3 regions of the Pseudacidovorax sp. DMC4 genome follow, and region 3 is predicted to be linked to each of the others. Evidence: predicted binding sites of a transcription regulator. Region 3 holds the regulator's gene; each other region holds the start of a gene.
The links. The regulator LexA, encoded in region 3, represses DNA repair genes until DNA is damaged. The targets are predictions, from matches to a motif close to ACTGTATNNNNATACAGT.

Region 1: the regulator LexA is predicted to act here: its motif matches at 2,361-2,378, upstream of imuA (translesion DNA synthesis-associated protein ImuA).
Region 2: the regulator LexA is predicted to act here: its motif matches at 1,610-1,627, upstream of recA (recombinase RecA).

The regions. Positions count from the first base shown of each region.
Region 1 covers NZ_JBQUYR010000027.1:9,160-13,433, forward strand. Annotated here, with positions in the region: gene ACT54X_RS28540 (hypothetical protein) at 1-831, shown strand, start outside; gene ACT54X_RS28545 (hypothetical protein) at 833-1,078, shown strand; gene ACT54X_RS28550 (hypothetical protein) at 1,254-2,213, opposite strand; gene imuA (translesion DNA synthesis-associated protein ImuA) at 2,379-3,197, shown strand; gene ACT54X_RS28560 (Y-family DNA polymerase) at 3,133-4,274, shown strand, end outside.
Region 2 covers NZ_JBQUYR010000018.1:6,744-11,017, forward strand. Annotated here, with positions in the region: gene ACT54X_RS25790 (sensor histidine kinase N-terminal domain-containing protein) at 1-263, opposite strand, end outside; gene ACT54X_RS25795 (response regulator transcription factor) at 367-1,041, opposite strand; gene ACT54X_RS25800 (MarR family winged helix-turn-helix transcriptional regulator) at 1,068-1,547, opposite strand; gene recA (recombinase RecA) at 1,675-2,730, shown strand; gene recX (recombination regulator RecX) at 2,899-3,354, shown strand; gene ACT54X_RS25815 (carboxypeptidase regulatory-like domain-containing protein) at 3,451-4,274, opposite strand, start outside.
Region 3 covers NZ_JBQUYR010000002.1:382,608-386,881, reverse strand. Annotated here, with positions in the region: gene adk (adenylate kinase) at 1-437, shown strand, start outside; gene ACT54X_RS05460 (asparaginase) at 511-1,446, opposite strand; gene lexA (transcriptional repressor LexA) at 1,566-2,258, shown strand; gene ACT54X_RS05450 (hypothetical protein) at 2,389-2,739, shown strand; gene ACT54X_RS05445 (D-2-hydroxyacid dehydrogenase family protein) at 2,813-3,820, shown strand; gene ACT54X_RS05440 (MFS transporter) at 3,817-4,274, shown strand, end outside.

The sequences.
Region 1 (4,274 bases), on a different contig from region 3:
CTCCGGCACTGCATGTGTAGCAGCGACTTCTGGTTCAGCCCACACGTCGTTCCCCAGTACGACCTGCTCGTTGCGGAGGGCCTGCTGGGACGCAAGGAAGCGGAAGACTATCGGCACTTGCGGCAGGAGGCCGGGTTGGCCATGGACATCGCGCAGCTCAAGCCGCAACCCTGCCCTGAACTGGCTTGGGTTCTCGACGCCGGCGGGCCAGCGCTGCAACTCGGCGATCCCTACGATGTTGGAGGCATCTCCTGGTCGGCCAAGTATGGCTACGGTACCCACACGGCGCTGGAGAAGATCGATCGCTCCGTACCAGGTGGCTATCTGGACCGCGAGGTCAGGCCTCACCATGAAGGCAAGGGCTTCGTGTGGAGCGTGACTTGGAAGCTGCCCGACACGGGCGATGGCACCATATATGCGCGTAGCTCGGGGACGACTGGGACGCTGCAGGAGGCACTGGGCCTGGCCGCGGAGTACGAGTTCGTGCAACAGAACATCGGCGCCACGCGGTTGTACGTTTGCGAAACGCATGGCAGGACCCACTGGGTTGGCTCGGTAGACGGCCAAGAGTTGGAAGTGTCCTCGGGAACCAGTTTCGAAGGCAGTGCAGAAGAGCCCCGCTTGTTTTGGACGCTCAACTGCAAAGAGGGCACACCGCAGGGCCGGCTCGCTGAGCTTTTCGGTAGCTCTGGCTTGCGTGGCCGCGCGATCGACCTGCACGATGCAGTTACCGCAGCGGCGGGCTCTATGCAACGCCTTAGGGATCAATGCGGAGCCCTTCTGGCGGCGATGCCTGGTGCGGTCGCCGCAGCGCATACCGACGAAGGCTGAAATGGCATCGTCGGCCGAAGCTGGGGATGACGGCGCCGGGCAGCCGTGCCCCGGGCCGGTCTTTACGCACGGCGAGGGAAGCCGCTGCGAAAGATTCCGTACGCACGAGAATCTCAAGGTCTCCAACCGGGCCATCTGTTTTGAGTGCAAGCATTTCGAGCAGGAGGTCGATGACGAAGGCGAAAGCGCATGGACGCTGTACTTCGATGACCGAGGCACCTGTGCCATCGGTCGGAGCAACGGCTGAGTATTTGGAGGCGTTTCTCCTCTGGAGATGGCCAGGACCCCGCGTGGCAAGCAGCGGCTCTTAGCGCTCCTGGATGCCTACCAAGCAGTGCGACGCTGAGGCCCAGGGCACCGACGTTGCGACCGGGCAAGCGCGATGCTGCTCCCACCCGGCGCGCCCCCCAACTGGATGTTTGTCATCCCGCGATGCCGCAGATTCGCGCTGGCACTTCGGGTCGTGCGAAGCGCAGGCCGGAGGTCTTGATGAGCGCGCGTTCCTCCGCGACTGAAATCAGGTTTTCGCGCTGCGCGCACCAGACTCGCGAGGGCTGCCCTCCACCAGACATCAGCCGCCTCCAAAGAGAGGGCTTTGGGCCGGTAGCAATCGCAACAGCGTACTGCTCCGTCCAGAGGCGGTCCATCGTTGTGTGGACCGTCAGTAGCCCTGCGATGCTACCCTCGGCCATGTACAGGGGGCCGGAGAGCAGCAGGTGGAGGGCCTGCTGCACCGCATCGGTCTCACTGCCCAGGCTGCGTCCAGAACCCTCCTCCAGCGTGAGCAGAATCCATCTCTGGGGCTCGTCGCCGCTTCGCGCGAGGGTGGCCGTGCGCCAATAGGCGATCACGGGGCCATACCGGGCGCGCAGTGCGAGCGGCAGCCATCCCGCCCCAGCCAAACGGCTGCTGTCTGGCTGGGCGATCCTGGCGAACGGCCAGGGGACCCATCGATCGTCCTCCAGCAGCTCGAAATCCTCCAACGACACCCCTCCATCGAAGAACGGGTCACCTGCTCTTTGCGTACGGGTCCAGATCAGATCCGCCCGTCCAGGGAGCCAGTCGTCTTCGTGGAAGTTCCAGCCGGAAAGTGCCGTGGCTACGGCCTCTCGGCGCACGCGCATCATCCCGTGAGGTCCCAGCCAGCCCTTTTCTGCAAGATCGATGCGCGCGTCGGCTTCTCGCTGCCAGAAGGAGAGCCGATAGATCGCCTCTGCATCTGGAATGTCCTGTGCTGCTTCGATCAGCGCGACATGCGGGCACGGCTTGCCCTCGTGTTGCCAGCGTGCTGGACGGAATACCGCGTCGCGACTGACGGAGCGCAGGCCTGTGAGTGAGTCGACGCGGTAGTAGTAGTCAGGCTTGCTAAGTTCGGGGAGCATGGCTTGGGCGGTTCGAATCGAAAGCGATGAGCATGTCATGGGCATACCAGCAGAGGCGATCCAGTCCGAGCGATAGACAGGAGATCCGTGCGTACTGGGCAATCGCCGGAACTTGCGAACCTTGCCCGGCTACCCGATACTGTGAATACTGGTTAAATTTACAGTATGCCTGCCGCCCCCTCCACGCTTCCGTCGTCCGCCCTGGGCACCGCCCAGGGGGTACCGTGCTGGACGCCCGAGGCGAATCCCACGGAAACCGGAATCTGGTGGGCGTCGGATCTGCCAACCGCCGCCGGCGGCACGGTGGCCACCGGGTGGGCGAGCCTCGACACGCTGCTGCCGGGGGCCGGCTGGCCGACTGGGTGCGCGGTCGAAATCCTCAGTACCCACCCCGCGGTTGCGGAATGGCGGCTACTGTCGCCAGCGCTACGCGGCAGCGTCGACGGCGCACGGCCCGTGGCTGTCGTCGGTCCGCCGCGGGAGCCGCATGCGCCAGGCATTCGCCAAATGGGCATCGACCCGGGCGGCCTGATCTGGATCGACGCTGCGGCCCCTGCGCAGAGGCTGTGGGCGTGCGAACAGCTGCTTCGCGCAAACGGCACCGCGGCGGTCATAGCCTGGCTCCCGCAGGTGCGCGCCGCGCAGATCCGCCGGCTGCAGGTCCTTGCCAGCCAAGCCGAAGGCCTGCTTTTCCTCGTGCGGCCGCTGGATGCGGCCACGCAGGCTTCGGCGGCCCCGCTGCGCGTGGCCGTCTCGCCCTCGCGCCGCTCTGCGCAGGCACTCACGCTGCGCGTGTTGAAGCGGCGCGGTCCGCCGTCTGAAGATCAGATCGAGCTTTCCTGCACGCCGCCGGGGCTGCAGCACGTGTTCACCCATCCGGTGCCGGCCGGCGTGCCGGTCCGCCCCGCGAAAGACGAAGATGCCGGCGCCCATCTGGCTTGCCCTGCTGCCGCTTCGGTCGCAAGATCCTTCGTCCAGCACTGATGAGGCAGATCTGCACGGTGCCGCGCTCTGGGCCTTGGGCTTCAGTCCGCGCGTTGCCGTTGTGGACCAGGCGGTGCTGCTTGAGGTGGGCGCAAGCCTGCGGCTTTTCGGGGGCTTGCTGCATCTCGCCGAGCAGCTGCAGGCCGGCGCCCAAGCGCTCTGCCTGGCAGTGTCGGCGCCGGCAGCCACGGGGCTTGCCGCCCTGGCCGTCGCCCGTGCGGGTCAGCGGCTGGAGATCGCCGACCTGCCCGGAGAGACCACTCCTGGCGAAGTGTTGGCCGCCCGCCTCGCCGAGCAGCTGGACCCGCTGCCGCTGCGCACACTGACCGCGGCACAGCGCGCGGAAGGCACGCTTCTGCGCGCGGGCTGCAGCACGCTGGGAGCGCTGCGCCGCCTGCCCCGGGGCGGCGTCAGTCGCCGCTTCGGCATCGAGCTGCTGCATGCGCTCGATGAAGCCTATGCGCAGAGGCCATGTGCATTCGCGTGGGAGCAGCTGCCGGAACGCTTCCATGCACGACTTGAGCTTCCGAGTCGCGTGGATCTCGCTCCGGCGCTGCTCTTCGGCGCGCGGCGCCTGCTGCTGCAGCTGAGTGGCTTCCTGCAAGCACGACAGGCCGTCACATCGGGCTTCACCCTCGGGTGGTTGCATGACGCGATGCGCGCCCGCACCGCGTCGGCCGGCGGTGAGATCACGGTGCGCACTGCGGAGCCCAGCCGAGATCTGGAGCATCTGAGCCGCCTGCTGAGCGAACACCTGGCCCGCGAGCAGCTGGAGGCTCCCGCATGCGAACTGACTCTGGGCGTCGATCCAGCCTGGCTGAGCCCGGCTGCGAGCTTGAGCAAGAGCCTGCTGCCAGACGACGGCGCACGTGGCGGGACGCTTGTGCAAGCGCTTGAGCGCATCAGCGTGCGCCTGGGTGCGGAGCACGTCCGCGTGCCGCGGTGCACTGAAGACCATCGGCCAGAGCACCAGACTGCCTGGCTCCCGTGGTCCGCGGCGGGCCTCCCGCGGCCCGTGGCGGTGCGCGGAGACGTCCAGATGGACGCCCAGGCAGTTGGCCCACAGCCGACCTGGCT
Region 2 (4,274 bases), on a different contig from region 3:
CGATCGTCCTCGCTGCCGCGCAGCACCTCGGTGACCAGGGGCGGCACGTCGGGCGCGCGGCCCTGGGCGGCGGCGCGCGCGGCTTCGGCGGCGATCAGCCGCACGCCGTGGGCCAGGGCCCGGTCGTAGGGCGCGTTGGCGATGCCCTGCGCCACCAGCCAGGTCAGGCCGATGCTCAGCAGGATGAGCACGATGGCCGGCGCCAGCAGCGAATCGAGGATCTCGCCGAAGAGGGAGTTCTGGGCGCGCTGGAAGAGCTTCATGCCGGGGTGTCGAAGGATGGCGTTCCCGCCGGTCGGGCCGCGGGCGGCGCGGTGGTCGACGGCATGCGACGCAGGCGGCGGACGCCTGTCGGTGCAGCCCGCATCAGCCGTCGATCTTTTCCAGGCAATAGCCCAGGCCGCGCACGGTGGCGATGCGGATCGGGCCCTTCTCGATCTTCTTGCGCAGCCGGTGCACGTAGACCTCGATGGCGTTGAAGCTCACCTCCTCGCCCCATTCGCACAGGTGCTCCACCAGCTGGTCCTTGCTGACCAGGCGGCCGGCGCGCTGCAGCAGCACCTCCAGCAGGCCGAGTTCGCGTGCCGACAGCTCGACCATCTTGCCGTCGATGGTGGCCACCCGGCCGGCCTGGTCGTAGACCAGCGGCCCGTGCCTGATGGCGTTGCTGGTGGCGCCCATGCCGCGGCGCGTGAGGGCGCGCACCCGCGCCTCCAGCTCCTGCAGCGAGAAGGGCTTGGCCATGTAGTCGTCGGCGCCATGGTCCAGGCCCTTGACGCGTTCCTCCACCGAATCGGCGGCGGTAAGCACCAGCACCGGCACCTGCGAGCCGCGTGCGCGCAGGCGCTTGAGCACCTCCAGCCCGTGCAGCTTGGGCAGGCCGAGGTCGAGGATCAGCAGGTCGAACTCGTTGTTGGTCATGAGCGCCGCATCGGCCTGCGGGCCGGTGGCCACATGGTCGACGGCCGCGCCCGAGGTGCGCAGGCTGCGCAGCAGGGCATCGGCAAGCACCTGGTCGTCTTCGGCGATGAGGATGCGCATGGGGGCTCTCTGGAGGGTGGCGGATTCTAGGAGCCGCAATACGCTTCGAGCCCCAGGGCAACCACGGTCGCGACCTCCTCGCCCACGCTGGCGCGGAACTCGGCCTCGGCCCGCGCGACGCAGCGGCGGAAGGCTTCCAGCCAGGCCAGGCCGTCGGCGGTGAAGACGATCCGCCGGGCCCGCGCGTCCAGCGGATCGGCCTCGCGCCGCACCAGGCCCCAGGCCTCGCACTGGTCCACCAGCGCGCCCATGGCCTGCTTGGTCATGCCGGCCGATTCGGCCAGTTCGCCCAGGCGCGAGCCGCCCCGCGCCAGGTGGCGGGTGATGTGGATGTGCGCCGCCGTCACCTGCTGGCGTGCCGCCAGGTTCGACAGCGCCAGCGGGACCTCCACGTCATGGGCCATCAGTTCGTAGACGCGGGCGTCGAAGCGTCGCACGGCATGACCGAGCAGGCGGCCGAGGTGGGTCTGGCGCCAGTCGTCATCCTTGGGCTCTTGAACGTCCATGCCAGATAGTAAGCCAAACTGACGAAAAAATGGCTTGGCAGAAAGATACTCGCCCCTACACTACTGTTCAAGCATCCAGCCTGTAGTTCGAGACAGGCACCCATCCACACACCTCAAGGAGTCACCCATGGACGCACCCGTCAAGGCCGCCAACAGCGAAAAGGCCAAGGCCCTGCAGGCCGCACTGGCCCAGATCGAGAAGCAGTTCGGCAAGGGCACCATCATGCGCCTGGGCGAGGGCGAGAAGATCGAGGACATCCAGGTCGTCTCCACCGGCTCGCTGGGCCTGGACATCGCGCTGGGCGTCGGTGGCCTGCCCCGCGGCCGCGTGATCGAGATCTACGGCCCGGAATCGTCCGGCAAGACCACGCTCACGCTGCAGGTCATCGCCGAGATGCAGAAGCAGGGCGGCCAGTGCGCCTTCGTGGATGCGGAGCATGCGCTGGACATCCAATATGCCCAGAAGCTGGGCGTGACCGTGTCGGACCTGCTGATCAGCCAGCCCGACACGGGCGAGCAGGCGCTCGAAATCGTCGACAGCCTGGTGCGCTCGGGCGCCGTGGACCTGATCGTGGTCGACTCGGTGGCCGCACTCACGCCCAAGGCCGAAATCGAGGGCGAGATGGGCGACAGCCTCCCCGGCCTGCAGGCCCGCCTGATGAGCCAGGCGCTGCGCAAGCTGACCGCCACGATCAAGAAGACCAACTGCATGGTCATCTTCATCAACCAGATCCGCATGAAGATCGGCGTGATGTTCGGCAGCCCCGAGACCACCACCGGCGGCAATGCGCTGAAGTTCTACGCCTCGGTGCGCCTGGACATCCGCCGCACCGGCACCATCAAGAAGGGCGACGAGGCCATCGGCAACGAGACCAAGGTCAAGGTGGTCAAGAACAAGGTGAGCCCGCCCTTCAAGACGGCCGAGTTCGACATCCTGTTCGGCGAAGGCATCAGCCGCGAGGGCGAGATCATCGACATGGGCGTCACGGCGCGCATCGTCGAGAAGTCGGGCGCCTGGTATGCCTACAACGGCGAGAAGATCGGCCAGGGCCGCGACAACGCCCGCGAGTTCCTGCGCGAGAACCCGGCCCTGGCCGTGGAGATCGAGAACAAGGTGCGCGAGAGCCTGGGCATCAGCCTGCTGCCCACCGACGGCGTGGTGGACGCGCCCGACGCGGAGTAAGCCGGCATGTGGAGGGCGTCCGGGCGCCCCCGCGCCCCGGACAGGCGCGCCCCGCAGGACGACACGCCGCCCGACCGCACCGCCGGCCTGCGCCAGGCCCGCGGCCCGCGGGCACCGGCCACGGACGGCGCGGCCGACGCGGAGGCTGCGCCTGCGCGCCGGCGGCCCGTGCTGTCACTCAAGGGCCGCGCCCTGCAGCTGCTCAGTCGCCGCGAGCATTCACGGCTGGAACTGGAGCGCAAGCTGGCCGCGCACGAGGCCGAGCCGGGCGAGCTGGCCCGGGTGCTTGACGAACTGCAGGCGCGCGGCTTCATCGACGAGCAGCGGGTGATCGATTCGCTGCTGCACCAGCGCGCCGGGCGGCTGGGCGCCAGCCGCCTGCGCCAGGAACTCGCCGCCAAGGGAGTGGACGCCGAGGCCGCCGCCCACGCGCTGGCCGGGCTGAAGGAATCCGAGCCCGAACGCGCCCGCGCCCTGTGGCTGCGGCGCTTCGGCGCGCCCCCGGCCGACGCCCGCGAGCGGGGCCGGCAGATGCGCTTCCTGATGGCGCGGGGCTTCTCGGCGGAGGTGGCGGCGCGCGCCATGCGCGCACCGCCCGACGAGGACGAGGCCGACGGGCGCTGAAGCCCCGGCACGGCGGCTGCCTCGGCGCCGCGCATCGGGACGCGGACGCGCCGCCAGACCGGCGCGCCCCGCCGCCCGCTCGGCGGGCAACCCGCCTCACTGCAGCTTGTAAAGCCCAATCAGCTTGCTCACACCCACCTGCCGCGCGTTGCGCGCGTAGAACTGCAGGCTGTTGATGGTGGTGCCCTGCGCATATTGCGTGGGATCGCCCGCATCGCAGTGCTTGTCGCCGACCGACTGGGACGAGCAGCCGATCACCACCGTGCGCTGAGTGCTTCGCACCGTGGCACTGTCGTTGAAGCGGTTGCCCTGCTGGCCGGCGACGGTGCTGCCGAAGGGCGCATAGCCGTAGACGGTGATCGAGGTCGGCGCCAGCGCGCCGGCAGGCACGATCCAGCCATCGGTGCCGCCGGTGGCACTGATGTCCACCACGTTGCGCTCGTTCTGCGAGGGCGCGCCGAACAGGACGTAGCCGGTCGCGGCCGTCTCGGCGACCAGCTCCGCGCGGCTGCTGTCGGGCAGCGAAGGCATCGGCAGCTGGCGCAACTCGCCGATGGTCAGGGCACGCGACAGGGTGCGGTAGCTCTGCTCCACCGAGGGCTTGCTGGTGTCGGCATGGAAGAAGGTCATCGTCCAGCGACCCTGGTTGCCATAGGCGCGGATGTCGTCCTCGCTGGCCTGCGGATCGACGAAATAAAGGCTCGCCTCGCGGTCGGCAGGATTGCCGGCCGTCGTGCTGGAGCCGTACTCGCCGCGCACGCGCAGCACCGAGGTGCCGGTCGGCGTGCCGTCGCCGCGCTGGATCACCAGGAAGGACAGCCCCGCCTGCGGCACATAGGTGAGCGTCTTGCCGCTGGGCGTGAGCACCTCGACCCGGCTGAAGACGGGATTGCCGCTGCCGTCGGTGCGGTTGTTGATGT
Region 3 (4,274 bases):
TGCCCGACTGCGCAAATGGCTTCCTGTTCGATGGCTTTCCGCGCACCATTCCCCAGGCCGATGCGATGAAGGCGGCCGGCGTCAAGCTGGACTATGTGCTGGAGATCGACGTCCCCTTCTCCGACATCATCGAACGCATGAGCGGTCGGCGCTCGCACCCGGCCTCCGGCCGTACCTATCACGTGCGCTTCAACCCGCCGAAGGTCGAAGGCAAAGACGACGTGAGCGGCGAAGACCTGATCCAGCGCGAGGACGACAAGGAAGAGACGGTGCGCAAGCGTCTCGACGTCTACAGCCAGCAGACGCGCCCGCTGGTGGACTACTACGCGAAGTGGGCCGAGCAGGACCCCGTCAACGCGCCCAAGTACCGCGCGATCAGCGGCGTGGGCACGGTCGACGAGATCACACGCCGCGCGATGGCTGCGCTCGAGGGCTGACCCTCACGCCCCGGGGCTTACGCCCTCGGCATTCCCACGCCAAAGGCCGGCCGCAAGGCCCGGCCTTTTTGCTTCATGCAGGTCGATGGCGGCTGTCCATCAGATGGAGCATGAGCGAGATGCGCGCCTTCACCGGGGACAGGTCGAAGGCATGGGGACAACGATCCTCGCCACTCGACAGCACCGCCCCGTCCGCACAGCGGGTGGCACGTACCACGGCGATTCCCGCAGCCTGCGCCTTCGCGAGCGCCTCCTGGAGGCTCTCGTGGACTGTGCCATTGCCAGTCGCCGCCACCACGATGCCATCCACGCCGCCGGCCTGGACAAGCGCATCGACCAATGCCGTGTCGGCCCCTGCATGACTGGTGATGATCTGCACCGAAGGCCAGAGATCGGCGGCAGGCAGCCGCTGTGCGGAAAGCCTCGGGGCCAGCACCTCGGGCCACGGACAGACGCGCCGAATGCGCCCCTCCTCCACGAAGCCGACCGGTCCGCTTTCACCCGAGGAAAAGGCATCGAGCCGATAGGTGTGCACCTTGCGCGCCTGCCGGGCGCGATGGATGGTGCCGGCGCAGACCGCAAGCACACCCCGCGCGCGTTCGGCCACCGCCACGGCCAAGGCGTCTCGCAGGTTCTGCGGGCCATCCGGGGCGGCGGAGCTCGCCGGCCTCATGGCGCAGGTGAGCACCACAGGCTTGTGCGCCATCAGCACCTCGCCGAGGAAGAACGCCGTCTCTTCCAGCGTGTCCGTGCCATGGGTGATGACGATGCCGCGCACGCCTGGGTCATCGAGCAGTTGCTGGCACCGGGAGGCCAGCGCCCGCCAGTGCGCATGCGACATGTCCTTGCTGTCGAGGTTGCACACCTGTTCGGCGGCCCAGGTGATGCCTTCAGGAATCGGCACGTCCGCAAGGAGTTCGCCGACCTCCACCTGTCCGGCCACGTAGCCGAGGTTGTCGCCAGCAATCGCCGCACGTCCGGCAATCGTGCCTCCGGTGCCGAGCACCACGACGCGGGAGAGATGGGCGGGGGTGAGATGAGGACTTGTCAACGGTTTGAAAACTGGTTAAAAATACAGACACTGGATATGCACACAGTATGTGCATCAACCGCTGGAGCCGCAGACACATGCTCAAAGTGCCCACTCCCACCGCGTCGGTCAAGCTTACCGCCCGACAGCAGCAGATTCTCGAGTTGATCCGCGCCACCATGGCTCGCACGGGCGCGCCACCGACACGCGCCGAGATTGCTGCCGAGTTGGGCTTCAAGTCCGCCAATGCTGCCGAAGAGCACCTGCAGGCCCTCGCGCGAAAGGGCGTCATCGAGCTGGTGAGCGGCACCTCGCGTGGCATCCGGCTCAAGAGCGAGGCGCTGCGCAACCTGCAGGAGAGCCGCACGCCGCAGTTCTCTCTGCCCATTCCTGGACTGTCGCAGCTGTCCCTCCCGCTCATCGGCCGCGTCGCCGCTGGTGCTCCCATCCTGGCGCAGGAACATGTCGACCAGACCTATTACGTCGAAAGCACGCTGTTCCAGCATCGCCCCGACTACCTGCTCAAGGTGCGCGGCATGTCGATGCGCGACGCCGGCATCATGGACGGCGACCTGCTTGCAGTGCAAAGCACCCGCGAGGCACGCAACGGCCAGATCGTGGTGGCCCGGCTGGGCGACGAGGTCACCGTCAAGCGGCTCAAGCGGCTCAAGGACGTGGTCGAACTTCATGCCGAGAACCCCGACTACCCCACCATCATCGTCCAGCCCGGCGAGCCGTTCGAGATCGAAGGCCTGGCCGTCGGCCTGATCCGCAACACGATGCTGATGTAGCCCCCACCGTCATTTGCTGCTGCCGCGCCAGGTGGCGGGCGTATGGCCGGATGGCCATCACCCTGGTGCGTCGGCTTCGCTTCTCAATCCTGCCTGTGTCCAAACCCCTTCCGATCCTCAGGAGTTCAACATGGGAACCGCTCTGCTCGCCTTGTCCAGTCTTTTCGCCCCGATCCAGTCCTGGGTTGCCCGCCACTCCGATGCCCGCCGCAGCAGTGGACTCAATGCAACGGAGCTGCATTATGTGAATGTCCGCCCTCGCCCCGGCCGGGAGATGCGGCATGCCGCAAGCAGCCGGCGCGATGCAGCCGAGCGCCCCCCGCTGCGCGTCGTGCGGGTGGTGGAGCCGGGAGAGCAGCGCTCCCACGGTTCGAGACTGGTGATTGCCGGCCGCATGGCCGACGTCTGCGCCGAGCTCGACCGCCTCGTCGAGAGGGAATTGCGCGAAGCCGCCCGGCCATCTGGCAGCACGCTGCACTGACGTCGCGCGACAGACGCTCGTCCTTTCGAGGACGAGCGGAAGACCGCCGGAGCCGGAGGCAAAATGGGCGGCCATGAACATCGTGATCCTCGACGACTACCAGGACGCCGTACGCAAGCTGCGCTGCGCCTCCAAGCTGGACGCCTACACCGCCAAGGTCTACACCAACACGGTCAAGGGCATCGGGCAGTTGTCGGTCAGGCTGCGGGACGCGGACGTGATCGTGCTGATCCGCGAGCGCACCCAGATCTCCCGCCAGCTCGTCGAGAAGCTGCCACGCCTCAAGCTGATCTCGCAGACGGGCCGCGTGGGTGGTCATGTGGACGTGAATGCATGTACCGAGTACGGCGTGGCCGTGGCCGAAGGCACCGGCTCTCCCCTGGCACCGGCCGAACTCACATGGGCACTGATCATGGCGGCCACGCGCCGCCTGCCGCAATACATCAGCAACCTCAAGCACGGCGCGTGGCAGCAGTCCGGGCTCAAGTCCGCGTCGATGCCGCCCAATTTCGGCCTGGGCTCCGTGCTCAAGGGTAAGACGCTCGGCATCTGGGGCTATGGCCGCATCGGCCAATTGGTGGCGCGGTACGGACAGGCCTTTGGCATGCAGGTTGTGATCTGGGGCCGTGACGCGAGCTGCGAGCGCGCACGCAACGACGGCTTCCAGACGGCGCCCAGCCGCGAGGCGCTCTTCGAGATGGCGGATGTGCTCACCCTGCACCTTCGGCTGAATGACGACACGCGCGGTCTGGTGAGGCTGGAGGATCTGTCCCGCATGAAGCCGACGTCGCTGTTCGTCAACACCAGCCGGGCTGAACTCGTCGAGTCCGACGCCCTGCTCGCTGCACTCAACCGTGGACGGCCGGGCATGGCGGCCATCGACGTCTTCGAGAGTGAACCGCCCCTTCAAGGCCATGCGCTGCTGCGCCTCGAGAACTGCATCTGCACGCCGCACATTGGCTACGTCGAGCAGGAGAGCTATGAGCTCTACTTCGGCCAGGCCTTCGACAACGTCGTGAGCTTCATCCGCGGCAATCCCACGAACATCGTCAATCCCGGGGCGCTGCAGGTGCGCCGGTGAGGCGCGAGGCGCCCTGGCCTGGGGCGCTGTGGGCCTTGCTCTTCGGCAATTTCGCCATCGGCACGGGCGTGATGGTGGTGCCGGGCACGCTGCCCGAGTTGGCCGCTTCATTTTCGACCTCCATCGCCGCGGTGGGGCAGTTGATTACCGCCGGCGCATTGGTGGTGTGTGTCGGCGCCCCGCTGCTGGCCGGCCTGGTGGCGGGCTGGGACAGACGCCGTCTCCTCGCCGTCTCGCTGGCCTGGTTTGCCCTTGGACACCTGGCGTCTGCGCTGATGCCGACGCTGGGCGCCCTGCTACCTGTCCGCATGGCCACGCTGGTCGCGCCCGCGGTCTTCACCCCCCAGGCGGCCGCTTGCGTAGGCATGCTGGTGCCACCGCACAGGCGCGCAGCGGCCGTGGCCTTCATCTTCCTGGGATGGTCCCTGGCCTCGGTGCTCGGATTGCCGATGGC